Regions from separate parts of the Parabacteroides johnsonii DSM 18315 genome, predicted to be linked through region 3. Evidence: riboswitches for the same ligand, from Rfam matches in the RefSeq annotation. Region 3 holds a riboswitch; each other region holds the start of a gene.
The links. Region 3 has a riboswitch for cobalamin ahead of NQ564_RS17395 (TonB-dependent receptor). Riboswitches for the same ligand answer to the same signal wherever they lie in the genome.

Region 1: another riboswitch for cobalamin. It lies ahead of NQ564_RS11850 (porin family protein); the one in region 3 lies ahead of NQ564_RS17395 (TonB-dependent receptor).
Region 2: another riboswitch for cobalamin. It lies ahead of NQ564_RS05765 (ABC transporter substrate-binding protein); the one in region 3 lies ahead of NQ564_RS17395 (TonB-dependent receptor).

What each region holds. Positions count from the first base shown of each region.
Region 1 is NZ_CP102285.1:2,867,919-2,876,037, forward strand. It holds gene NQ564_RS11835 (HD family phosphohydrolase) at 1-1,702, shown strand, start outside; gene NQ564_RS11840 (low molecular weight protein-tyrosine-phosphatase) at 1,665-2,180, opposite strand; gene priA (replication restart helicase PriA) at 2,200-4,659, opposite strand; gene NQ564_RS11850 (porin family protein) at 4,776-5,363, opposite strand; cobalamin riboswitch at 5,628-5,824, opposite strand; gene murQ (N-acetylmuramic acid 6-phosphate etherase) at 6,056-6,871, opposite strand; gene NQ564_RS11860 (lactonase family protein) at 6,917-8,035, opposite strand; gene NQ564_RS11865 (acetylxylan esterase) at 8,065-8,119, opposite strand, start outside.
Region 2 is NZ_CP102285.1:1,399,538-1,407,656, reverse strand. It holds gene cbiD (cobalt-precorrin-5B (C(1))-methyltransferase CbiD) at 1-1,206, shown strand, start outside; gene NQ564_RS05780 (hypothetical protein) at 1,207-1,881, opposite strand; gene NQ564_RS05775 (ABC transporter ATP-binding protein) at 2,005-3,012, opposite strand; gene NQ564_RS05770 (FecCD family ABC transporter permease) at 3,012-4,049, opposite strand; gene NQ564_RS05765 (ABC transporter substrate-binding protein) at 4,059-5,219, opposite strand; cobalamin riboswitch at 5,276-5,477, opposite strand; gene NQ564_RS05760 (hypothetical protein) at 5,519-5,878, opposite strand; gene NQ564_RS05755 (precorrin-2 C(20)-methyltransferase) at 6,212-6,910, shown strand; gene NQ564_RS05750 (glutamine synthetase) at 6,925-7,359, opposite strand; gene NQ564_RS05745 (formate--tetrahydrofolate ligase) at 7,825-8,119, shown strand, end outside.
Region 3 is NZ_CP102285.1:4,250,708-4,258,826, forward strand. It holds gene atpF (F0F1 ATP synthase subunit B) at 1-367, opposite strand, end outside; gene atpE (ATP synthase F0 subunit C) at 381-635, opposite strand; gene atpB (F0F1 ATP synthase subunit A) at 671-1,729, opposite strand; gene NQ564_RS17380 (hypothetical protein) at 1,707-2,135, opposite strand; gene NQ564_RS17385 (F0F1 ATP synthase subunit epsilon) at 2,149-2,382, opposite strand; gene atpD (F0F1 ATP synthase subunit beta) at 2,388-3,908, opposite strand; cobalamin riboswitch at 4,211-4,493, shown strand; gene NQ564_RS17395 (TonB-dependent receptor) at 4,527-6,527, shown strand; gene NQ564_RS17400 (DUF5074 domain-containing protein) at 6,548-7,954, shown strand; gene NQ564_RS17405 (ABC transporter substrate-binding protein) at 7,957-8,119, shown strand, end outside.

The DNA.
Region 1 (8,119 bases), 1.4 Mb from region 3:
GCAAAAGCTATACCGGGACGGTATCATTTCCACCCAGGATATGGACGAACTCAAAAAAGAGGAATATCCCCGCATCAACCTGCTCGCAGGCAGCGTTGCGCAACCTCACTACAGCAGCGAGTTCTTTACGGTCAAGACAGCGTATGAGTTTATCATCAACAATTGCCCTTCTTACCTGGACAAGTCGATATTGCAATCTTGCGATATCAACAATTATTTGGTGGAAAATGTCACATACGACAAGACGATGTCGGAAAAAGTCAGGGAAGATATACTGAACAGTATCCCGCTGGCCAACGGCATGATACAGGCGGGAGAACGTATCGTCGACCGGGGCGAGATCATTGACAACCATACTTACAACGTGCTCCGTTCCCTTAAGATCGTACACGAGACCAAGTCCGGGGGTGCCCAGCGGCAAGGTATTATCATGGGAGGCCAGTTCGTGTTGGTATTCGGGATTCTCTTCTGCTTCTGGCTGTACCTATGGTCTTTCCGGTTGAAAATCCTGCATAACAGGAGGAATGCGCTTTTTCTTGTACTATGCGTATTCGTGAGTTGCATCCTGACAGAGCTTTGCGTGACGTACGGATTGTTCAATGTCTATATCCTCCCGTTTGCTATCGTGCCGATCGTCGTGCGTACGTTCTTCGACTCGCGCACGGCACTGTTCACACACCTGATCATCGTGCTGATCTGCTCGCTGATGGTACCTTTCCCGCACGAGTTCCTGTTGCTCCAGGTGATTGCCGGCATGGTCGTGACATTCAGTTTGCGAGATTTGTACGAACGTTCTCAACTGATCCGTTGCGCTTTCTTCATCTTCATGTCTTACGCGCTCTGCTACATCAGCCTGTCCATCTATCAGGAAGCGGACTTCAAGAAGATCAACTGGATGATGATGCTCTATTTCGGCATCAACTTTATCCTGCTGATGTTTACATACATATTAGTATATATGTTAGAAAAGACATTCGGCTATGTGTCCAGCATCACGCTGGTCGAGCTTTCCAACATCAACACTCCGATCTTGAAAAAACTATCTGAAACATCTCCGGGCACCTTCCAGCATTCCTTGCAGATGTCGATCTTAGCGTCGGAAGCGGCTGCAGCCATCGGAGCGAACGCACAGCTTGTACGTACAGGAGCCATGTATCATGATATCGGCAAGATGGCGAATCCGGCATTCTTCACCGAAAACCAAAGCAGTATCAACCCGCACGGCCAGCTATCGTTCGATCAAAGTGCGAAAATCATCATCAACCACGTGAACGACGGTGTCAAGATCGCGGAAAAAGCGATGTTACCCAACGCCATCATCGACTTTATCCGTACCCATCACGGACGCGGAAAAGCCAAATACTTCTACAACTCTTTCAAGAACCAATACCCCGACCGCGAGATAGACGAAGAGATTTTCACCTATCCGGGTCCGAACCCGTTCTCGAAAGAGACAGCCGTCCTGATGATGGCCGACTCTGTCGAAGCGGCCTCCCGTAGCCTGAAAGAACACACGGAAGAAAATATACGCGCCTTAGTCGACAAGATCATAGACGGACAGATCGCCGACGGACTGATGCGAAACGCCCCGCTGACATTCAAGGATGTGGAAACGATCAAGAATGTCTTTGTGGAAAAACTGAAGATCATGTATCACACGCGGATCAGTTATCCGGATTTGAAGAAAGGGAAAGATTCATAAATTCCAGCAATCCTGCACAAGCATCCTCCAGCAGATCGAGGACCAGTTCGAAGCCTTCCGCTCCGCTATAGTAGGGATCGGGGACATGGTCATACAGCTTGTTCCGGGAATACTCCGTCATCTGATGTATCTTTTCCACGGATTCCAAATCCGGGGCTTTTCGTTTAAGATCGTCTATGTTACGATGGTCCATGCCGATGATCAGGTCGAAGTCGAAAAAATCTTCCGTACATACCGGACGGGAGATCGAATCCAACTTATATCCCCTGCGGGCTGCATGCGAACGCATACGCGGGTCAGCCTTTTCTCCTGCGTGATACCCAATGATACCGGCAGAATCGACTTTGATCCGGTCATCCAGTCCTGCATCATGAACCAACTTCTTCATCACTGCCTCAGCCGATGGTGACCGGCAAATATTTCCGAGGCACACAAACAATATTTTATATTTTTCCTTCTTATCCATACTTTCTTTCATTCTTTAATTCTTTCATTCTCTAATTCTCCACATCATAATGCACGATCAATTGCTTGAACGGCAAGTAGCGTTGCATTTCGGTATGTACCGATTCCAGTATCTCGCGTACCGGAGCGATCGCGGCGGCAATCTCTATCTTTAAAACAATTTTCCGGATATGAAGGGTTTGTACACGCGTTATCGGCGGAGTAACCGGGCCAAGCACACGTTCACCCAAACGACGACGCAAGTTTTCGGCATATAAAACCGATAGTTCCTGCAAAACAGAATCATTCCGACTGCGCAAGACAATCACGATCAAACGGTAGTAAGGCGGATAACGAAACATACTCCGCTCGCCCAATTGAAGACGCACCATCTCCTTATAAGCGAAACGTTCCACCATCCGGATCAGAGGATGATCGGGAGCGGAGGTCTGCAAGACAACTGTCCCCCGCTTATCCCGCCTTCCGGCACGGCCGCTCACCTGTACCATCAACTGGAAGGCACGTTCGTGAGCTCGAAAATCCGGGAAGTTCATCAGACTGTCGGCATTCAGGATACCGACCACACTAACATTCCCGAAATCCAGCCCTTTCGACAACATCTGGGTTCCGATCAATATCTGTGTCTTACCTTTCTCAAAGTCTGCGATGATCCGCTCATAAGCCGTACGGGTACGGGCAGTATCGAAATCCAGACGCTCGACTTTGGCAGAAGGGAAAAGAGTAGCTATCTCCTCCTCCACCATCTCGGTCCCGAACCCCATCGTACGAAGTTCCGGGCTCTGGCATTCCGGACACTGGTGAGGCAACTGGATTTTATATCCGCAATAGTGGCAAACCAACTCGTTACGAAACTTATGGTAGGTCAGGCTGACATCGCAATTGACACAATGGGGAACCCAACCGCAATCCTTGCACTCAATCACCGGAGCGAATCCCCGGCGGTTCTGGAACAGGATCGCTTGTTCTCCCTTCCCTAACGCCTCGCTCAACTTTTCTACCAAGACCGGCGAAAAGAGCGTGTCTTTCATGATCTTCTTACGCCTCAACTCCTTGATATCGACCGTCAGTATTTCCGGCATCAGCCGGTCGCCATAACGGGTAGTCAGCTCCACCAAACCATATTTGCCGGTAGTGGCATTAAAATAGGAATCGATGGAAGGGGTGGCAGAGCCCAACAATGTTTTCGCCCCATGCATAGCGGCCAGTACCAACGCTGCATTACGGGCATGATAACGCGGTGCCGGGTCCTGCTGCTTGTAAGTGTTCTCATGTTCCTCGTCTATAATAATCAAACCTAAATCCTTGAACGGCAAAAACAAGGAAGAGCGGACGCCTAATACCAGCATCGGCTCGCCCGTATGCAACAGCCGGTTCCAGACTTCCACCCGTTCGTTATCAGAGAACTTGGAATGATAGACCAACAACTTATCACCAAACAACTTGGCAAGCCGTTCTGTGATCTGGGTCGTGATGGCGATTTCAGGCAGCATATACAAAACCTGGCGTCCCATCTTCAACACCTCGTCGATCAGCCGCATATAGACTTCCGTCTTTCCACTGGAAGTAACGCCATGCAACAGGCAGACTTCTTTCTCCCGGAAGACATCATGTATCTCCCCGTAAGCCTTCTCCTGCGCCGCACTTAAAGGGGTAAGGGGTTGCAAACGGCAAACCGGAACCTGCAACCTTCCTACCTCCTTCTCATAACTTTCCAGCACACCTCGCTTCAGCACACCATCCAATATGGCCGGAGAACAACCGCTGCTCTCCAACAATTCCTTCTTCGACAATTCGCGTACCAGTGCCGGATTAAGCGCATGGCTGAGTTCCAAGAAACAGATCAGCAAGTGTTCCTGCTTCTTCGCCCGTTTGAAGTCCGCAAACACAGCCTGTAATTTTTCTTCCTCCTTATACGCCTCGGCAAGACGGATAAAGGTCTGCATCTTCGGCACAAAGCCCCGTTTCAGCTCCTCACTCACCTCAACTGCCCCCTTAGCCATCAGGGAGGCGACCACAGGCACGACATTCCGTAGTCCGGTTTTCTTTTCCAGTTCGGAAACCGTCAGTTTCAAGACGCCGGAAAAAGCATCCAGCACAGCTTGTTCATTCGGCCGCAGAGGGCCGTCGGCTTCGAACTCTTCATTATAGGTTACAGCCGTTTCACTCTCCAATTTCAGGCCGGAAGGCAAAGCCGCCTTATAGACATCTCCTAATTTACACAAATAATAGGAGGCGATCCATTTCCAGAAACGAAGTTGCGGACGACGGAGCACAGGCGTAGCGTCCAGCAAGGCGTAAATCTCCTTCGTCTCGTACTGGCTATCGGGCACACGCTCGTGCACATCCATGACGATAGCCGTATAATAGCGCTTCTTTCCAAAATGGACGATCACCCGGCAACCGGGTATTACCGTCTGTTCCAGATCGGGCGGTATGCTATAAGTATAGCTGTTCTCCAACGGAAGCGGGAGTATAACGTCTGCGTACTTCATTCTTATCCTTCTTTATACGAACCCATGTTCATAGCGATGCCAAAAGTAACAAAAAAGGCCGGACTGCTAAAGCCCGGCCTCTGTTTATCTGATCGCAAATCTTCTTTATTCCCTTTTTAAAACAGGATAGCAGCCGTAATCGACCAGCCTCGGTTCTTACCGTTTAATTCAAACTTTGATGCGCTATAATCATCCGTCAAGCCGAGGGCATAATTGAAACCGACCTGTAAATGTTTGATCAGTTCCACACCGGCACCCAAGTTCAAACCGGCATTGAAACTCTTTGCCTTCAACTGGTCTCCGACCGATCCCGGAATATCCCAGAACTTATCGCCGCCCACCCGGAAACCGACATACGGACCGGCTGACAGATACCCTTTGACAATAGGCAAACCGAATTTCCATTTCAGGTTAACCGGAACGTCTATATAGTCATTCTTAATATCTTTCTCGCTCTTCACGCCTATCCCTTTTTGCGAATACAGGATAGCCGCATCAAAACCGACTCCCATTACCGGGGCCATCACCTCCACCATCGGACCGATATTAAATCCGGTCACATTATCCTTTCCGACAATCTCTTTGTTGAAATGGACAGAGGATATATTCAAACCGCCTTTTATACCGAACTTAATCTGGGATTTCGCAGGTACGGCAATCAACGCCATCACAGCCAACAATATAAGCCCAACAATCTTCTTCATACTTTTTCTTTAATTAGTTAATACGAATTACAAATAAACGCACTTTTCCAATAATAAACAAATATCACCGCCTAAGTGTTGCTTCCCCCCGTAAAAGGAAAGCATGAATCGGAGGCGGAGCTCATCCCGCACACAGATTCATGCCTCTTTTCCTAATTATTATGGCAAAATAATTAAAAACAAGTAAACAGACTACGGGAAACGGGAATTAAGAAAGACAAAAGCCTACGGCTTCACTGTTCTCTTCCGGCCTTTCCTCGAAGCCGTCGAAAAATATGCGTTGCAGGTCTTCTGACTTACTTCCGGTATGAGCGCCTTCCCGACTCGCGTCAGTGGCATAAAAGAATTGCCCAATCCGTTTTGAAGCTTACAGCAGCGGGACTGTCCGGGATTTACACCCGATTCCCTTTTAATCCTTTTCCGCAGATGGCGAAGCAGGAACAATGCATGGGACAAATATAGCGATATTTTCCATATATTTCTCATATATTGTCCATCTTCTTACAGAAAAATACAGACGCGACAAGCATCCTTTCGGTTCCTGCTGCCAGTGCCACAAATATTACACTCCTGTGGCACAACTGTGCCATGCTGAGGAAACGGTTGTGCCATGCAAGGGAAACGGCTGTGCCATGCCGAGGAAACGAGTGTGCCATGCCGAGGGAACGAATGTTCCACCGGTAGAATTCTTCTTACTCCTTACGGTAGGCTTCGACAGCTGCTTGAACGGAGCCGTACATCAACAGCAGATGGCGGGATTGGTTATAGGGAAGGCTCAATTCTTCAGCGACCATGCGAGTTCCACGGTCGATAAGTTTCTGATTGGTGAGCTGCATATTGACCATCCGGTTTCCTTTAACCCTCCCCAATCGGATCATAACGGAAGTGGAAATCATATTCAGGATCATTTTCTGTCCCGTTCCGGATTTCATACGGGAACTGCCGGTGACGAACTCCGGTCCGACAATCATTTCGATTGAGACATCAGCCTCCATCGCCATCGGTGAATCAGGATTACTGGAAATGGAGGCGGTCAGAATGCCCTGTTCACGCGCTTTGCGAAGGGCACCGATCACATAGGGAGTCGTCCCGGAAGCAGCAATGCCGATCACGGTATCCTTCGTATTGACCTGATACTCCAACAATTCCTGCCAGCCTCGTTCCTCATCGTCTTCGGCATTCTCCACCGGATTCCGGAGGGCGGTATCGCCACCGGCTATCAAGCCGATAATCAGTGTGGGAGGCATCCCGAACGTCGGGGGGATTTCGGAAGCATCCAAAACCCCTAACCGTCCGCTGGTTCCGGCTCCCAGATAAAAGATTCGTCCGCCTTGCTGCATACGGGGAACGATCTGCAAAACCAATTCTTCTATTTTGGGTATGGTCCTTCGGACAGCCAACGCCACTTTCTGATCTTCCGTATTGATATCTTCGAGCAGCTCCCGGACGGACTTCCGTTCCAGGTCGTTATAGAGAGAATCCTGTTCTGTTATCTTGATGAATGACATAGCTTATTACAATTTGCAAGTGCAAAGCTACTAAAAATATCACATTCACCTGTTAGTGAATTTCAGGCAAACGGGCTTGCTTACCCGGATATCTTTTTCCGTATCTCTCAACAAGCCGCTTTGTTTGTCTATTTCGTAAACCTGCACAACATTACTGTCCCGACAGGCGCAAAGCAGAAACTTGCCGTTGGGAGTGATGACAAAATTACGCGGATGAACACCGGTCAGCTGATAGCCAACCTTTGTCAGTTGCCCGTTTGCCGGATCGATAGAGAAAATCGCGATACCATCACCTTTCAGACGGTTGGAAGCATACAGGAAACGGCCATCCGGTGTGATGTGTATATCGGCACTGCCGGAGGCATGCAACGTGTCGGCTTCTACAGACTGGACCGGAGTCAGATTGCCTTTGTCGTACTGCATGAAAACGACGCGGCCGGAAAGCTCGCCGATCAGGTAAGCCCATTTGCCGTTCGGATGGAAAACTGCATGACGCGGACCTTCTCCTGCCGGCAAACTGAAAGATGCAGGCGTTCCTTCCCGCAAGCCCAAGCCCTTATCGGAAGCGATGATATCATATTTATAAATCCGGTCTGTCCCCAAGTCATTGGCATAAAGGTAGGCTTCATCCGGCGAAGCATACACGCAATGCAAATGTGGAACCGCCTGGCGTTCAGAACCCGGTGTTCCTCCTTCATACGCATATACTTTAGCCGGTTGCAGAGTGCCATCGGCCGAGATCGGGAAGACACTGATACTTCCGCCGTTGTAATTGGCTGTGACAGCCATCCGGCGCTTACTGTCCACCCAGATATAGCAAGGAGCACTCCCGTCCGTCTTCTGCTCGTTCAGCAAAGAAAGTGTCCCGGTATGTTTGTCAAACGAATAGGCGCATACTTTTGCATCCGGAACAGCGGTTTCACTTACCGAATAAACAAACTTGCCATCCTGGCTCACTGCCAGATAAGAAGGGTCCTGGATACCCGACAGGCTCTTCACCGGCCCAGCCATCCCTTTCTCCACATCGAACCGATACAGGTGTATGCCTGGGTCCGTAGCATCCGCATACGACCCGACAAACAAAAACAATTCACTCTCCTTTTGCATACACGATGTCACTGCCATAATTAACAACCCTGCTAAAAAATACTTTAATTTCGACATACCTATTTATAATTAACCGGAAAACGCATTTACTTCCCGCATTTACCTTTCAGCCATTCAATACGCTCCGACTGCTGTTCCGGA
Region 2 (8,119 bases), 1.9 Mb from region 3:
GGCATTCCCGTCTATGTCATACAACGCCCTCCCCTGCCCGACAGTTTCACCTTCGTGCAAGGCCTGGAAGGACTTCGTAAAGCCATCGAACGCCTCGCTCCCGGTTTCTTCCCGCTCCGGAACGGTTTCACGACCGGCGCATGTGCTACGGCTGCCGCCAAAGCCGCCTTAGTCGCTCTACTGAGCCAAACGGTACAAACCACAAGTTGCATCACGCTCCCTTCCGGAGAAAAGATCACACTCCCTGTCACCGCTACCGAATGGGTGGAAAACGCCGCCCTGTGCACAGTTATAAAGGACTCCGGCGACGATCCGGACGTGACAAACGGCTGTTCCGTCATCGCCCGTATCGAGTTGCAGGCAGGACAATCCCCCGTCCCCGTTATCCTGTTTCGCGGCGGTGAAGGGGTCGGTACGGTAACGCTTCCCGGTCTCGGCCTCGAAATAGGCGGACCAGCCATCAACGCCACTCCCCGCCGCCTGATTACCGAAGAACTGACAACAGTACTGGAAGAAAACGGCCTGTCGGGCAAGATAAAGGAGGTGGTCGTTACGATCTCCGTTCCGGGAGGGAAAGAGTTGGCTGCCCGGACATTCAACCCGAAGTTGGGAATTGTCGGCGGAATCTCGATCATCGGGACATCCGGAATCGTACACCCTTTCTCGAACGATGCCTTTATTGCCTCGATCAGGAAAGAAGCCGAAGTTGCGAAAGCAATAGGATGCTCCCGCCTCGTCATCAACTCAGGGGCGAAAAGCGAGCGTTTCCTGAAAGGCTACCTGTCGGAACAGTTGTCGGAAGAACTTCCTCCACAGATGTTCGTACACTACGGGAACTTTATCGGAGAAACACTGAAAATAGCTGCCGAACTGCAATTCGCCGAAGTCATCATGGGAATCATGATCGGCAAAGCCGTCAAACTGGCAGAAGGAGCACTGGACACGCACAGCAAGAAAGTCGTCATGAACAAAACCTTTCTGAAAGAACTGGCCGGAAAGGCAGGCTGCAAACCGGAATCCGTACAAACAATAGATTCCCTGACACTGGCCAGGGAACTATGGGAACTGTTCAGTGAGACCGAACAGCAAAGCTTCTTCCCTCTTCTGTTGCAGAAATGCCAGGAGCACTGTGCACCCCTGTTCCCCGATGGGAAACTGTCTGTCCTACTGATTTCGGAAAGCGGGGAAATAGCCTTTCAATCGTGATTATTCAAATGTAACATCCTTGTTCTGCACATAAGAGACATCGATCTTTCCTCCTGCATTGCCGTTGCTCTCCTGCAAAGGGAGTTTCCTGACGCGGCTCAGGAACAAAGTTCCTTTGGCGGCAGAGGTCGGATTCGTAAAGTTCAGCGTGATAAAGGTCGCACCTTCCTGCGTATTGTTGATATCATAAACACCACCATTGTAGGTCAGATGTGCCTGGACATATTCATCCTTTCCGACCGGCTTTCCTACCCAAGTGATAACGGTCGTGCCATTACCTTTAATAGACGTCAGAGATTCGGGAAGCGCGATCGGATCGACATCGTCGATAGAGGCCTTGTTTGTATAAACCTGGTCCTTCCAACGGGTAAAGGTGAACGTGACCGGGTCCAGCCCGGACTCGGACAGCATATACATATAGGTTCCCATCCCCAAAAAGTCAGGTGCTTTCCCGTTAAAGAGAATACCTTTGGCCGGCAGGCGCAGATTGGCTCCTTCACTGTTATACTTATTGAAATTTGCGCCTATATGGGTATGATTCTGCGTAACATTATATTCGACACCCAAATTCTGGTAGAAAGGGATCGACGGATCAATCCCGTCCGAATCATCGTTATCGCAAGCGGTAAACACACCTGCGAACAACAGGCAAGCATAAAGGAAATACTTTCTCATATCGTTTAATTTTATCCGAGTTCCGGAAGGTATAAGAGATCAATTGCTTCTCCGAAGACTCTACTGTTCTTTGATAGAAATAACAAATGAGGCGGGAAAAGTTTTTCCTTTTAGGCTTTTTTGTCAGATGGAAAGCTGTTGCAAAAGGGATTCTATCGTATCAGCAGACAGCGTACATCCATCGGACTGGTGGATCAGGAATGCAGAACCGGCAGACAGCTCACCCGTCTCGATCCATACAGGCGACTCCACATGCCTACCGGCACGTATGCCGTTCCGCTGGAGCGCCTTACGGACCATCGCATACTTCTGTCCGTGACCGGTCAGACGTATCTCTCTCGAATACTGGTTATCAATACGGAACAAGCCGGTCTCCGTGTCGAACACGATCCCCTTGCGGGCGAAGAAACCGCTCAAATGGCCACTCAGGGCAAGGTCTTCGGGCGTACCGGTCGTAATCCCGTTCGTCCGGTCCATCAGCCAAATCTTGTCGGCGATCTGGAGCGCCAGTTCGAGGTCGTGTGTGGAGAGGAAAATCGTCTTATTCGTGCTTCGTGTCAGATGGTGGAGCAATTGCATGATCTCCACCTTGCTCGGAAAATCGAGGAAAGCGGTCGGCTCGTCCAGAAAGATAACAGGTGTTTCCTGAGCCAGCGCCTTGGCGATCATGACCTTCTGCCGTTCTCCGTCCGAGAGGGTATGCACCATGCGGGAGGCCAGGTTCTCGATCCGTACCAGAGCGATCGATTTTTCTACGACTTGCTTGTCCTCCTTGCCCAACCGCCCCCAAAAACCGGTGTAGGGACTGCGTCCCATCTCGACCAACTCCCGCACAGACATATTCCGGATATCACATTTCTCCGTCAAGACCACACCGATCGTCGTGCTCAGTTCCTTGTCCGAATAGCTATCCACATCACGTCCCAAGACGGCGATCTCACCTCCCAACTTCGGCTGGAAAGCCGACAACGTGCGTAAGAGCGTCGACTTCCCGACTCCGTTCTCCCCTAACAGGCAGGTTAATTCTCCGCTATAAATCCGGGCTTGTATATGGCTTGCCACCAACTTAGTATCGTTCTTTGTCCGGTAACCGATAGAGAGATCATGTATATGGATCGTATCTTGTTTCATCATTCGTTCAGTTCGTTCTTACGTTTGCGGAATAGTACGGAGGCCACTACAGGAGCACCGACCAAGGCAGTCACCGAGTTGACCGGCAAAGCCCCTTCGAAGCCGGGCATCCGGGCAATCAGGTTACAGGCGAGCGCCAATGCGGCACCGGCAAACAAGACGGCAGGCATCAGGACCCGGTGGTCGGAGGTTTGAAAAATGGCCCGGCACAGGTGCGGAACGGCCAGGCCAAGAAAGATGACCGGTCCGCAATAGGCCGTCACGATCGCCGTCAGCACTCCTGCCGAGGTGATCACCAAAAGACGTGCCCGCTTGATGTTCAATCCCAAGTTACGGGCATAGCCGTCGCCAAGCAGCATCAGGTTCAACGTCTTGATCAACAGGAACGACAAAGGGATCAGAATCGCCATGATCGCAACAAACAGCATCATCTGGTTGCCGGAAACACGTGAGAAGCTGCCTAACCCCCAGATCACATAGGCGCGAATATCCTCCTCCACGCTGAAGAACTTTAGCACGCCGATCACCGCATTCGCCACGTAGCCGATCATCACACCGATGATCAGTAGCGTCACGTTCCCTTTCACCTTCTGCGACACATATACGATCAACGCCATCACCGACAGCGAACCGATCACAGCCGCAATCGAAAGCGCAATTTCTCCCATAAACCCTAATTTGCTAAGCGCAACTCCTCCGAGGCTACCGCTCAACAACACCACGAAGGCCACGCCCATACTCGCACCGGAACTGATCCCCAACACGGAAGGCCCCGCCAGCGGATTCCGGAAAACAGTCTGCATCTGCAAGCCGCTTATCGCCAAGCCCGCTCCCGCCACCAAAGCAGTCAATGCCTGCGGAAGACGTGATTTCCAGACGATATTCTGCCAAGTCACCGGCTCGTCTCCAAGTCCGCAAATAATGTTCCAGACAGACTTCAACGGGATAGACACCGATCCTAACACCAAATTCAGGAACATCAGGACCAGGATAGACGCTACGATGAGCAACATAAGAAAAGTAGTGGAATGTCTCATTCGTGCAGCTTATTTGAGTCGGGCATAATAAACAGGCGTATGATCGGGCAGCAAGTCCGGATGGAATATATGCAGCAGGTCGGCCAGTACGACTTCCGGCTCGGTCGGCATACTTTCGTAAAAAGGCGTATCTTTCATGTTGCAATAGATGATCCCTTTCTCTTTGAAGGCACGGAAATCGGCATAACGCGGGTCCTGCTCCTTCAATGCCTCATAGCTGAACGTACCCGGATAGCTGTTCACAATGCGCCAGTAATCGGCTTCGTCACCCTGGTTGTAGACAGTTTCGAAATCGAGCGTCACACCTCCCGAACGTTTATCGTCTTTGAGGAAATAGTCGGCACCGGCGTCCTTGAAAAGCTGGGCGAGAAAGCTCTCCCCTCCTACGGCATACCAGTTACCGCCCCGCATCTCGCCGCTCAACACGACCGGACGTTTCTTCACTTTTCCTTCCGCCGTCAGCTCCTTCAATTCATTGTAACGGGCCGCGATGGCGTCGAATGTCTCGTTTGCCTTTTGCTCCTGTCCCACCAACAGACCGACGAACTTCACCCATTCCGCCTGTCCCAACGGCGTCATCTCCTTATAGCCTAAATGCGGGATCAATGGGATACCGACATCCTTCAAGGTCTCATATCCGCCCCGTTTAAAAGGCGAAACAAGGATCAGGTCGGGGTTCATACTCATGATCACCTCGTTGTCGAAATTCCCTTCTATACCGATTTTGGCGGTCTTCCCGCTCTTGAGACGTTCGTTCATCTCTCTATTGAACAGATGCCGGGTACTGGTCACCCCTACGACCTTGTCCAGTTCGCCCATCTTGATAAAATTGGACAACTGCAAAGATGTCATACAGATAACACTTCTGATGGGTGTCTCGATCACAGTATACGATTCGGGGATGCCGGCCGGTTTCGTTCCTCTCCTGACAAGCGCATAATGGAAAGTCGTACTTTCCTCATTCTGCGGGTCCTGGATATCCAGCAAGACATACCCGTCCCGATAGGATAATTCGAAACCACGGGCATACTCCGGTACAATATGGACACCGGAAAACGCGCTTTTTTCCGTCGTTTCCACCTTGTCGGTCCGTTGATTGTTTTTGGTCGTACACGAGGATGCGACACACAACGACATAAGCAGGCAGCACCCTGCCAGGCATTTTTTCATATTCAATATTATTTTATTATAACCAGGCGAGCGTTGTCCACCCCACGAGGACGAGACTCTTCTAAACCGAAACGGCAGGTCTTCTGACTTACTTCCATCCCCGGACACCTTCCCGATCCCCCGATCAGTGGCATTGAGTATTGCCGGTATGTTACCGAAGTTTCACAGCAGCGTGGTCTGTCCGGGATTCCCACCCGGTTCCCTTTTCATCCCTGTCCTGTAAGGAGGACAGGGAAACCTGTTTCAAAGGGCAAATATAATAATATTACTTTTCTTTCAAGAGAAAAGTGGCAGACAAATCAGTTTTTCTTACGAGCCGCCAGATATTCGTCTTCCGGCATGACTTTCAGCACATGGCCGCTTTCGTCGAAAGCGACAACCAGATTCCGCTGATCAGTCGTCTCGAGAGAGACCTTATACTGGATAGGGCTGCCGCCACCATTCGACTTGTACACCTCTTTGATCAGGCAATTTTCATAAGCGTTGTAAATCGCTTCCTGTGTGGCAAGATCCACATCGACGATATCGACCGCATAGAAATTTTTCATACTCAACATATCGATATCCATATTCTCGTCCTGCCCTGCCTGCGCATAACCGTTTTGAGACATACAGACACACGAAACCACCATAACCATCATCAATACTAACTTCTTCATAACCTAAAATTTTAAACAATCTATTTACCTTTTTCTAATCGCCCCATTAAATACAAATTATATGCCAAAGAACATAAAACGGTATTCTCCTTCTGAAACATTCTTCACTGCTTTTAAAAGTTTCAAGAGTTCCATCAGGTTGAAACTTTTGTTTCATCCGGGGAAACTTTAGTTTCATGCGGCAGAAACTTTAGTTTCATACTTTGAGACAGAATGAAACTAAAAAAGATTGTGGAACAGGATATGTAGAAATTATCCCCACAATTGTGGAATGCCGATTTGGAAAGTTCCTCAATTCTCCTCACTTTTGCACATCAAATAAATCAAACGCATATGTCGTACCCCATCTGCTTCGTATCGCTCGGTCCGGGAGACCCCGAACTGATCACCCTGAAAGGCTTGAAAAAGCTCCGACAGGCCGAGATCATCTATTGTCCCGCCACCATGAACAAAAACGGGCAACTCCTCTCCCGTGCGGCCCGTATTATTGAAGAATTGGGAATCGGCGAATCCGCGATCCGGCTCTTCACGCTTCCGATGAGTAAAAACCGCACCGAAGCCTGGAAAGTCTACGATGCCTTGTATGAAGAGGCAGCATCCGCTTGGGACGAAGGGAAAAAGGTGGTCATTGTGGCGGAAGGCGATGCCGGGTTCTACTCTTCCATACAATATATATACGACAAATTCAGGGAGAACCGCATCGAAGTAGAACGAACCGCCGGAATCCCAGCCTTCATTGCGGCAGGAGCCTTAGCCGGCTTGCATATCGTCAAACAGGAAGAACAGATCATCGTCATACCCGGAACGCTGACAGCGGAAGAATTGTCGGAAAAAATCAAGGCCGGCTATGTGATCGTCATCATGAAGCTGTCCCAATGCGTGGAGGCTGTCCATACCTGCATCCAGTTGCATCCGGAAGCGAACTTCCACTATTTTGAGAATGTCGGGACCGGGAAAGAGTTCTATACTTCCGACCGGAAACAAATTCAGGGAAAAATATTCCCATACTTTTCCCTGATGATCATCCAATAGTATATCTATCTAAACTATGCTATTATCGCATTCAGGCTGTCTATATGGAAACGAAGCATCTCGATATAAGGCAGGACCGAATTATGATATATGACTGCTTTCATATGCGAATCTTCCATTTTGTTGGCCTTGCGGTTGGCTTCACGCGTCTTACGGGCGTTATACAAGATAGCGGAAATATGATTCGAGATCTCATCCAGCACCTTATTCCCGGCATGGCAAATAGCCTCCGCCTCGTCCGGAGCGTATATCGAACTGGCCTGGGATACAGCCTCCAACATGGACTGCTGGTATGCACCTGCCATCGGGATCAGTTTATGAATTGCATGATGGCATAGCGAATGGGCCTCCTTCTGCTGCTGCTTGAGCGCAAGTTCCCATTTTGTTTCCTGGCTGTCCGAGCAAACCTGCTTGGATATCGAACGGGCCCCGAAACACTCTGATACCATTTTTAACCAAGTTTCTGTTTCAAATACTTTGGATGCAATTACTGCTAAACTAAATCTTGCTGTTGACATAATTCATATCTCCTCTAAATTGGTTTAAAGATTCTAACACTTTCTTTTTATCACATTAAAACTGATTTTTGATTTCATTTTATCATCATCACGATGCAAAAGTAAACAAATTATCAAACCCACCCCTACTACTTCCATACAAGAAGGTCTATTTTATAATTCTTTAAGAGAATAGATAGCTAAATGTATATATTTTGCCAACTCTGGTTTACAAAATATCAACAAAACAACAAATACATATTACATATTGCATATTCAAAAGTCAAAAAGACCAACATTTATCAATTTAACACTTTTATCGGGAGAGAATTACCACCTGTAAACCACCCGAGCTTTCATTTTGTTATTATATAAAAATATATTTACTTTTGTTTTCCACTTAAACTTACATAAGACATGAAATCGGACATAGAAATTGCAAGAGAGGTCTCTCTGCGCAAGATAAAAGAAATCGCGACCGGATTAGGCATCCCGCGCGAAGAAGTTCAGAATTACGGCAGATACATCGCCAAAATACCTCTCCATCTGATCGATGAAGAGAAGATCAAACAACACAACCTTATCCTGGTTACAGCCATCACTCCTACGAAAGCGGGTATCGGCAAGACGACCGTTTCGATCGGGCTGGCTTTGGGATTGAACAAGATCGGTAAAAAGGCGGTCGTCGCTTTGCGCGAACCATCACTGGGCC
Region 3 (8,119 bases):
CACGGATTGCTTTCTCCTTCTCTTCGCGGATACGCCGAGCAGCCTCTTCCACCTGCAAACGGGTTTCGGCGGCAGCTTTCCGGTGAGCTTCGTCGATGATTTGTTCCTTTTCGGCAAAGGCTTCTTTCAGGATAGCATTTTGCTTTTCCTTTGCTTCGGCAAGTATCCGGGCTCCCTCGGCCTGAATATTGGCAAGCTGTTCATTCGCCTGGCGAGCCGTTTCAAGAGAATTGTCGATGTAGGCCTTCCGCTGTTCCACTGCCTTGATGATGACAGGAAATCCGTATTTGGAAAGGATGGCAAAGACAATCCCGAATGAAACGATCATCCAGAACAGAAGTCCCGAATCCGGTGTTAATAATGACATAACCTGTTACTTTTTATTGGAATAAAGCCAGGAAACATACCACGATGGCAAACAACGCCACACCTTCAACCAGAGCACCCATGATCAACATCGAGGTACGGATTTCGCCCGCTGCAGACGGCTGGCGGCCGATTGCTTCGACAGCTCCTTTTCCGATCAGACCGATACCTATACCTGCACCGATAGCGGCAAATCCCGCTCCGATTGTTGCTCCCATCTTCGCTATGCCCATTCCGGCAGCTGCTTGTAATAAAATAGTCGATAACATAGTGTTTTAAACTTTAAATTAGTAACCTGATATATTTAATCTTTAACCTTAGCCAGACCAATGTAATTAGCTGATAATAATGTGAATATATATGCTTGCAGACAAGCCACCAGCAATTCCAGACAGTTCATGAACGCGCAGAACAGCACCGAAACGATCGTCATTCCGAAATTCACCAGTAACCCCATCGATACCGTAATAAAGATCAGGCAGGTGAGCGCGAGGATGATCGTATGTCCCGCCATAATATTGGCAAACAGACGGATCATCAAGGCAAACGGCTTGGTGAATACGCCGAAAAACTCAACGAAGGGCATGATCGGTAACGGCAGTTTCAGGTAGATCGGTGCGTTGGGCCAGAATATCTCTTTCCAGTATTCCTTTGTCGCAAACAGATTGACAGCGATAAACGTACATCCCGCCAGGACAGCCGTAACCGCAATGTTGCCGGTGATGTTGGCGCCTCCCGGAAAGACCGGGATGATTCCGATCAGGTTGTTGATCAGGATAAAGAAGAAGACTGTCAGCAGATAAGAGGAGAATGGCTTGTACTCTTCTTTGCCGATCGATTCCTTGATGACACCGTCCTGTATGTAGGAAATAGTCATTTCCATCAGACCGGTAAACCCGCGCGGAACCTGGTTCGGATGTCTCTTGTACCAACGAGCGGTCCGCAGAACTACGAACAGCAGGATACCGCAACTCAGGAACAGGCCGCAAACATTCTTGGTCAGCGACAAGTCGACTGGTCGCACCTCCTCTCCGCGACTGTTCTTTTCCACCACCTTGCCGGCGTGTTCGCCTTCGGTGGCAATATAATAGTTGTGATGCACCTTGCCGTGATGTAAATGGTGGGAGAGGAACATATCCCATCCGTGCTCTTCACTCCTGACTAGCACCGGCAGGGAGATGGCGATCTCCTTTCCGTTCCATTCGGTAATATGCCAGGTGTAAGCGTCCTGAATGTGCGAAAAGACAATATCCTGGACATCGATGCCTTCCTTTTGGGTCTCTGCATGGGCCGGAGCCAGAAAACAGAGCCACATCAGCCACACTGTCCATATCAACCTGTTATTTTTGAGATTGTTCATCATTTTCCTTTTTCTCTCTTTTCATTCTTTTCTTTTCAAACAGATAAACCGTATACGTTTCCAACCCCAAATAGATAAAATAGAAAAGCATCAGGGTGAAGCCGAACATCCTCAAGTTTTCTCTGACCAGTGCGGCGTAAAGCCATAGGAAAACGACGGCAAGCGTGAATTTGCAGAAACGGACTACCATGAAAGCGGTAATCGTTACATCGCCGTTCTTTTTTTTCTTCCGGTCGAGTATATAGGTCATTGCTATTGCCATTACCCAGTAAAAGATCGGAATAGAAGGATACCATTTGAAATAGTGATCCGGCCAGATCGTGTACAATAATCCTCCTAACGTCACACCAATGGCTACATTGATAAATGTAATCAATCCCATCAGCTTAAATTTTAACCACCCAGTCATGTCGTATACTTTTTTATTCGATGCAAACAGATATGTCATCCTCCTTCACCTCCACGAATCCGCTCTTAATGGCCTGTTCGCCTCTTTTGCCATCGTTTTCATATCGGATGGTTCCCTCTCGGAGGGCGGCTATCAGCGGGGCATGATGGGGGAGGATATCAAATGAACCGGCTGTTCCCGGAAAGGAAACACGTTCTGTTTCGCCTTCGAAAAGAATGCCGTCCGGTGATACAATTTCCAGTCTCATATCCGTTATTCGTTTGCTTGTTCTGCCAATCGCTTTGCTTTTTCCATTACGTCCTCGATCGTGCCTACGTTCAAAAAGGCTTGTTCGGGGATGTCGTCCGTTTCTCCGTCCATGATCATCTTGAACCCTCGGATCGTATCTTCGATGGGGACCATGACGCCCGGCACGCCGGTGAATTGTTCCGCTACGGAGAACGGCTGTGAAAGGAAACGCTGTACACGACGGGCGCGGTTGACGGTCAGACGGTCTTCGTCGGAAAGTTCTTCCATGCCGAGGATCGAGATGATATCCTGCAACTCCTTGTTGCGTTGGAGGATTTGTTTCACACGCTGTGCCGTTTCGTAATGTTCTTTGCCCACGATCAACGGGTCCAGGATGCGCGAAGTGGATTCCAGCGGATCGACGGCCGGATAGATACCGAGTTCGGTGATCTTACGGCTCAATACCGTTGTGGCATCCAGGTGCGTAAAGGTCGTTGCCGGAGCCGGGTCCGTCAAGTCGTCTGCGGGCACATAAACTGCCTGGACGGAAGTGATGGAACCTTTCTTGGTGGAAGTGATGCGTTCCTGCATGGCTCCCATCTCGGTGGCCAGTGTCGGTTGGTAACCGACGGCAGACGGCATACGTCCCAACAGGGCGGACACCTCCGAACCGGCTTGCGTGAAGCGGAAGATGTTGTCGATGAAGAAAAGGATGTCTTTCGTTTCCCCTTCTGCCGCCAGGTCGCGGAAAGACTCGGCGATCGTCAGTCCCGAAAGGGCTACCGAAGAGCGGGCTCCCGGCGGTTCGTTCATCTGCCCGAACACCAGTGTTGCCTGCGACTTGGCCAGTTCGTCGTAATCGATCTTGGACAAATCCCAATGACCGGCCTCCATGCTTTTCTTGAATTCTTCGCCGTATCGGATGACTCCGGACTGGATCATCTCGCGCAGCAGATCGTTTCCTTCGCGTGTACGTTCACCCACACCGGCAAAGACGGAAAATCCGTTGTTTTTTTTCGCGATGTTGTTGATCAACTCCATGATAAGGACCGTCTTCCCTACGCCGGCTCCTCCGAACAGACCGATCTTGCCTCCTTTGGAATAAGGTTCGAGCAGGTCGATCACCTTGATGCCGGTGTACAAGACTTCGCGGCTGGTGGTCAAGTCCTCGAACTTGGGCGGTTCACGATGGATCGGAAGGGACCCTTTCTTGTCGAGTTCGGTCATTCCGTCGATGGGGTTTCCCGTTACGTTCATCAAACGCCCTTTTACCTGGTCGCCGACCGGCATCGTGATGGGCGAACCGTGTGAAACGGCTTCCATTCCTCTCCGTAGTCCGTCTGTCGTATCCATTGCTACGGTGCGGACCGTGTTTTCCCCAATGTGCTGCTGGACTTCCACAATCAGAATCTTTCCATTGGGGCGGGTTATCTCCATTGCGTCGTGGATGCGGGGAAGCGTTATCTTTTCTTCCTTGCCATTATCGAAATGAATGTCCACGACCGGACCGATAACCTGTGAGATATAACCTTTTATTTCTCCCATACAATCTCTTTTTTCCTTAATCCTATTCAAATCTTCGGTTGCAATATTACGAATTATGAATTTCCGAAAACCGGAAATATTACTTTTTGAGTCTTTTTGTACTTAGTTAAATATTCAACTAATTTCAACATCTTCTAAAATGAACCAATCGAGTTCTGAAATGAACCAAAATAGCGGGAATAGCTTATTTTGTAAATCGTAGAGATAGAAGATTCTAAGCGAGATATGACGCTTTGCCAGTGGAAAATGGGTGAAATGTTTTACTTTGTTAAATAAAAAGGATTACTCATCTGTTTTTTCTACCTTTGTGGTCGGATTATGGTGTAACCGTATTTGCTTCCGCTGACGGTTAGTAAAAGGGAATCCGGTGAAAGTCCGGAGCTGTACCCGTAGCTGTAAGTTCTGAAACCCCGGCAAATCTTGTTGCCACTGGTGAGTCAGTTGAAAGTTTAAATGCGAATAACTACTCTCAACTTTTAATTGATTCGCTGGGAAGGCTGCCATTAGCAGGCAATTATCCATTGTCAATTGCCAATAGAAAAGGGGAGAACAAGCCAGAAAACCTGCCATTATTCAGTATCTGGTCCCTCGGGTAAAGGGATTGAAGAATCGAAAGGTATGCAGAATTTATTTATAAAACGATTGTCGGGCTTATTATGTGCTTGGCTGTTCCCGTTTGTCGCTTTGTATGCGCAGGTGGACACAACGATCTATCACCAACTTTCGGGTGTCGAAGTGCTGGGAAAGGTACGCCCTTCCACAACCCGCGAGAGCACGCCGCTTCAGGTAATGGACAAGGCGGGGATGGAACGGCTCGGCGTTCAGGACTTGTCGGAAGCGGTGAAGCGGTTCTCCGGTGTGACGGTGCAGGATTACGGAGGTATAGGAGGGTTGAAAACTGTTTCCGTCCGCAGCCTCGGCGCCAAACATACGGCTGTCAGTTACGACGGGGTGACAGTCACGGACGCACAGAGTGGCCAAGTGGATATCAGTCGCTTCTCCTTGGACAATGTCGATATGATCTCCCTATCGATCGGCCAGGCTGACGACATCTTCCAGACAGCACGGATGTATGCTTCGGCGGGGGCGTTGAGTATAAAGACTGCTGCCCCCCTGTTTAAGGAAAAATCCTATAATGCTTATGTGAAACTGAAAGGAGGTTCATTCGGATTGTTCAACCCGGTGGTACGTTATGAGCAGAGAATAGGAAATCGGTGGTCCGCATCTCTGCATGCAGATTGGTTGAGTGCAAAAGGAGATTATCCTTTTACACTGATAAACGGTAAGGAGGTTACAGAAGAAACCCGTAAGAACAGCGATGTTCAGTCTCTTCGTCTGGAAGGAAATGTGTATGGTCATTTCGGACAGGGTGGAAAACTGAATGGCAAGGTTTATTATTACGATTCGGAACGGGGACTTCCCGGTTCGGTAATTCTTTATAATAGCAATGCCCGTGAACGGGTATGGGATAATAACTTTTTTACACAGCTTCATTATGAGAACGAATGGTTTGATCGCTTGAAATTCCAGGTAAATGCCAAATACAATTATTCGTTCAGCAAGTATCGCGATATCAGCAATAAATATTCCGGAGGCAAACAGGAAGATCTGAATACTCAAAACGAATATTACGGATCGGCTGGGATTTTGTATACACCCTGTTCTTATGTCTCTTTTTCGTTGAATACGGATATCGCGCGAAATACTTTGGTAAACAATTTCGTAAATGCTCCGACTCCCAAACGTTGGACTTCACTTACTGCATTTGCTATACAATATAAAAGCCCGGTATTGACAGCTACAGCCAGTTTGCTGAGCACTTATATAACGGACAAGGTTGAGAATGGAGATAGGCCGGCAGATAAGAAAAGGCTTTCTCCGGCAGTAAGTATCTCCTGGCGTCCGTTCCAGGAACAGTCTTTTCGTATTCGGGCTTCTTATAAAGATATATTCCGTGTCCCGACTTTTACGGATCTGTATTATTTGCGTATGGGGAATGTCAATTTGAAACCGGAAAAAGCAACTCAATATAATATCGGGTTTACATGGAATGATGAGATAAGTCCTTTTATACGCCTGTTAAGTGTTTCTGTTGACGGCTATTATAATAAGGTGAGTGATAAGATTGTCGCCATTCCGAATATGTACATCTGGAAAATGATGAATATGGGAGAAGTGGAGATAAAGGGGATAGATGTAAATCTAAGTGCCAATATACCTTTATATAAGGCTTTTTCCCTCTTGCTCTTGTCCTCTTATAGCTATCAGGATGCGATCGATGTAACTGACCCGGAAGAAAAAAACTATAAGAACCAGATACCTTATACCCCACGGCATTCGGGGTCTGTTTCGGCATCATTGGAAAACCCTTGGGTGAATGTGACCTATACGCTTGTGGCAGCAGGTGACCGTTATGCCCTTCCGCAGAATATAGAGGCAAATCAAATAGATTCATATATCGAACACAGTCTTTCTGTAAACCGGAGTTTTGCATTGAAGAAGTGTACATTCAAGGTGCAGGGAGATATCCTGAATCTGACAGATAAAACGTATGACATTATTCAGTATTATCCGATGCCGGGGCGTTCATGGAGATTTAGTTTAAGTATTACATATTAATTAGATAAAATAGAAATAGTATGAAGAAGAAAAGTATTTTTTTTGTTTCAGTCCTATGTGCACTGATGTCTTTTGTCTTTACAGGATGTAAGGATGAAGATGAAAATCAGCTTACTGTTCCGACAGAAGTTGTGACTGGGGTCACTTTTACAGATACGGATCAGGTTGAAGGAGTAATTAAAGGTACATTGAAATGGACTGCCCCGGAAAATGTATCCAATATCACTAAATATGTTATTTATCTGTCTGCCGATGGAAAGGGTAGAGATACGAAATTGGGTGAAGTTGAAGTCGGAACAAACAGCTATGCTATTGAAACCAGTGTAACTGCCGATACATATATTATAGTGGTTACATGTAATGCACAGGGAGAATCAGAGGCTTTGGCAAGTGTGAAAATCCAGGACCTCACACCGGACAGCCCGGAGCCGGAGCCAGAACCTGTAGATAATGGTGGTATCTATTTTCTGAATAGTGGAAAGATGGGGAGCAACAATGCTGGCCTTTCATGTTTCAATCTGAATACGTTGACGATGACTGTTGATACTTTCATGAACGTGAATGAAAGAGGATTGGGTGACACGGCTAACGATATGATTGTATATGGTTCTAAAATGTATATAGCTGTTTATGGTTCCAGCATTATCGAAGTGACAGACTTGAGTGGTAAATCTATCAAACAGATCAAATCGAGTGGTGATGCCTTATTACCTCGTTTCTTTACAGCTAATGAAGGAAAAGTATATGTGTCCTTGTATGATGGTTATGTAGCCCGTTTGGATACGGCATCTTTAGAAATCGAACAGAAAGTAAAAGTTGGCCGTAATCCGGAGCAATTGGTAGTTGCCAATAATAAATTATATGTGGCGAATTCCGGTGGTTTGGATTATAATACTCCGGTTGGGTATGATAAGACTGTATCTGTTGTCGATTTAACATCTTTCCAAGAGACGAAGAAGATCGAAGTGGTAACAAATCCTGTAAACTTGGTGACAGACAACCAGGGAGATGTTTATTTGGTTTCTATGGGTGATTACGGTGCTATTCCGAATACTTTCCAACGTATCGATAGCGAGACGGATGAAGTCACGACTATTACGGAAACGAATGCGACAGAAATGGCTTCTGTCGGTGATAAGCTTTACATGATCTATTCACAGTATGATGCAAACTGGAACCAGGTTATCTCATTTATTTCTTATGATGCAATAAATGAGAAGGTTATTTCAGATAACTTTATCACGGATGGAACCTCTATTGATAAACCTTATAAAATCGGAGCTGATCCGACGACCGGTTATATTTATATTACTGCTTCCGATTATAAGACGAATGGCGATGTGTATGCATTTGATGCGAGTGGTAAGAAGTTATTCCAGTTTGAAGTTGGTTTAAATCCTGTTAAGGCTGTATTTGTAAAACGATAAAAATGAAGTTGCTTGCTTCTTTCCTTTTACTCTGCCTCACGTTAAGTTGTAATATGAGGCAGAGTTCCCATTCCGAAGAATCCCTCTCCTCCGACACCATTCGCTACGCCCAAGGTTTTACAGTGCATCATTTCGATGGTTATACGGCTGTTGAAGTGAGCGATC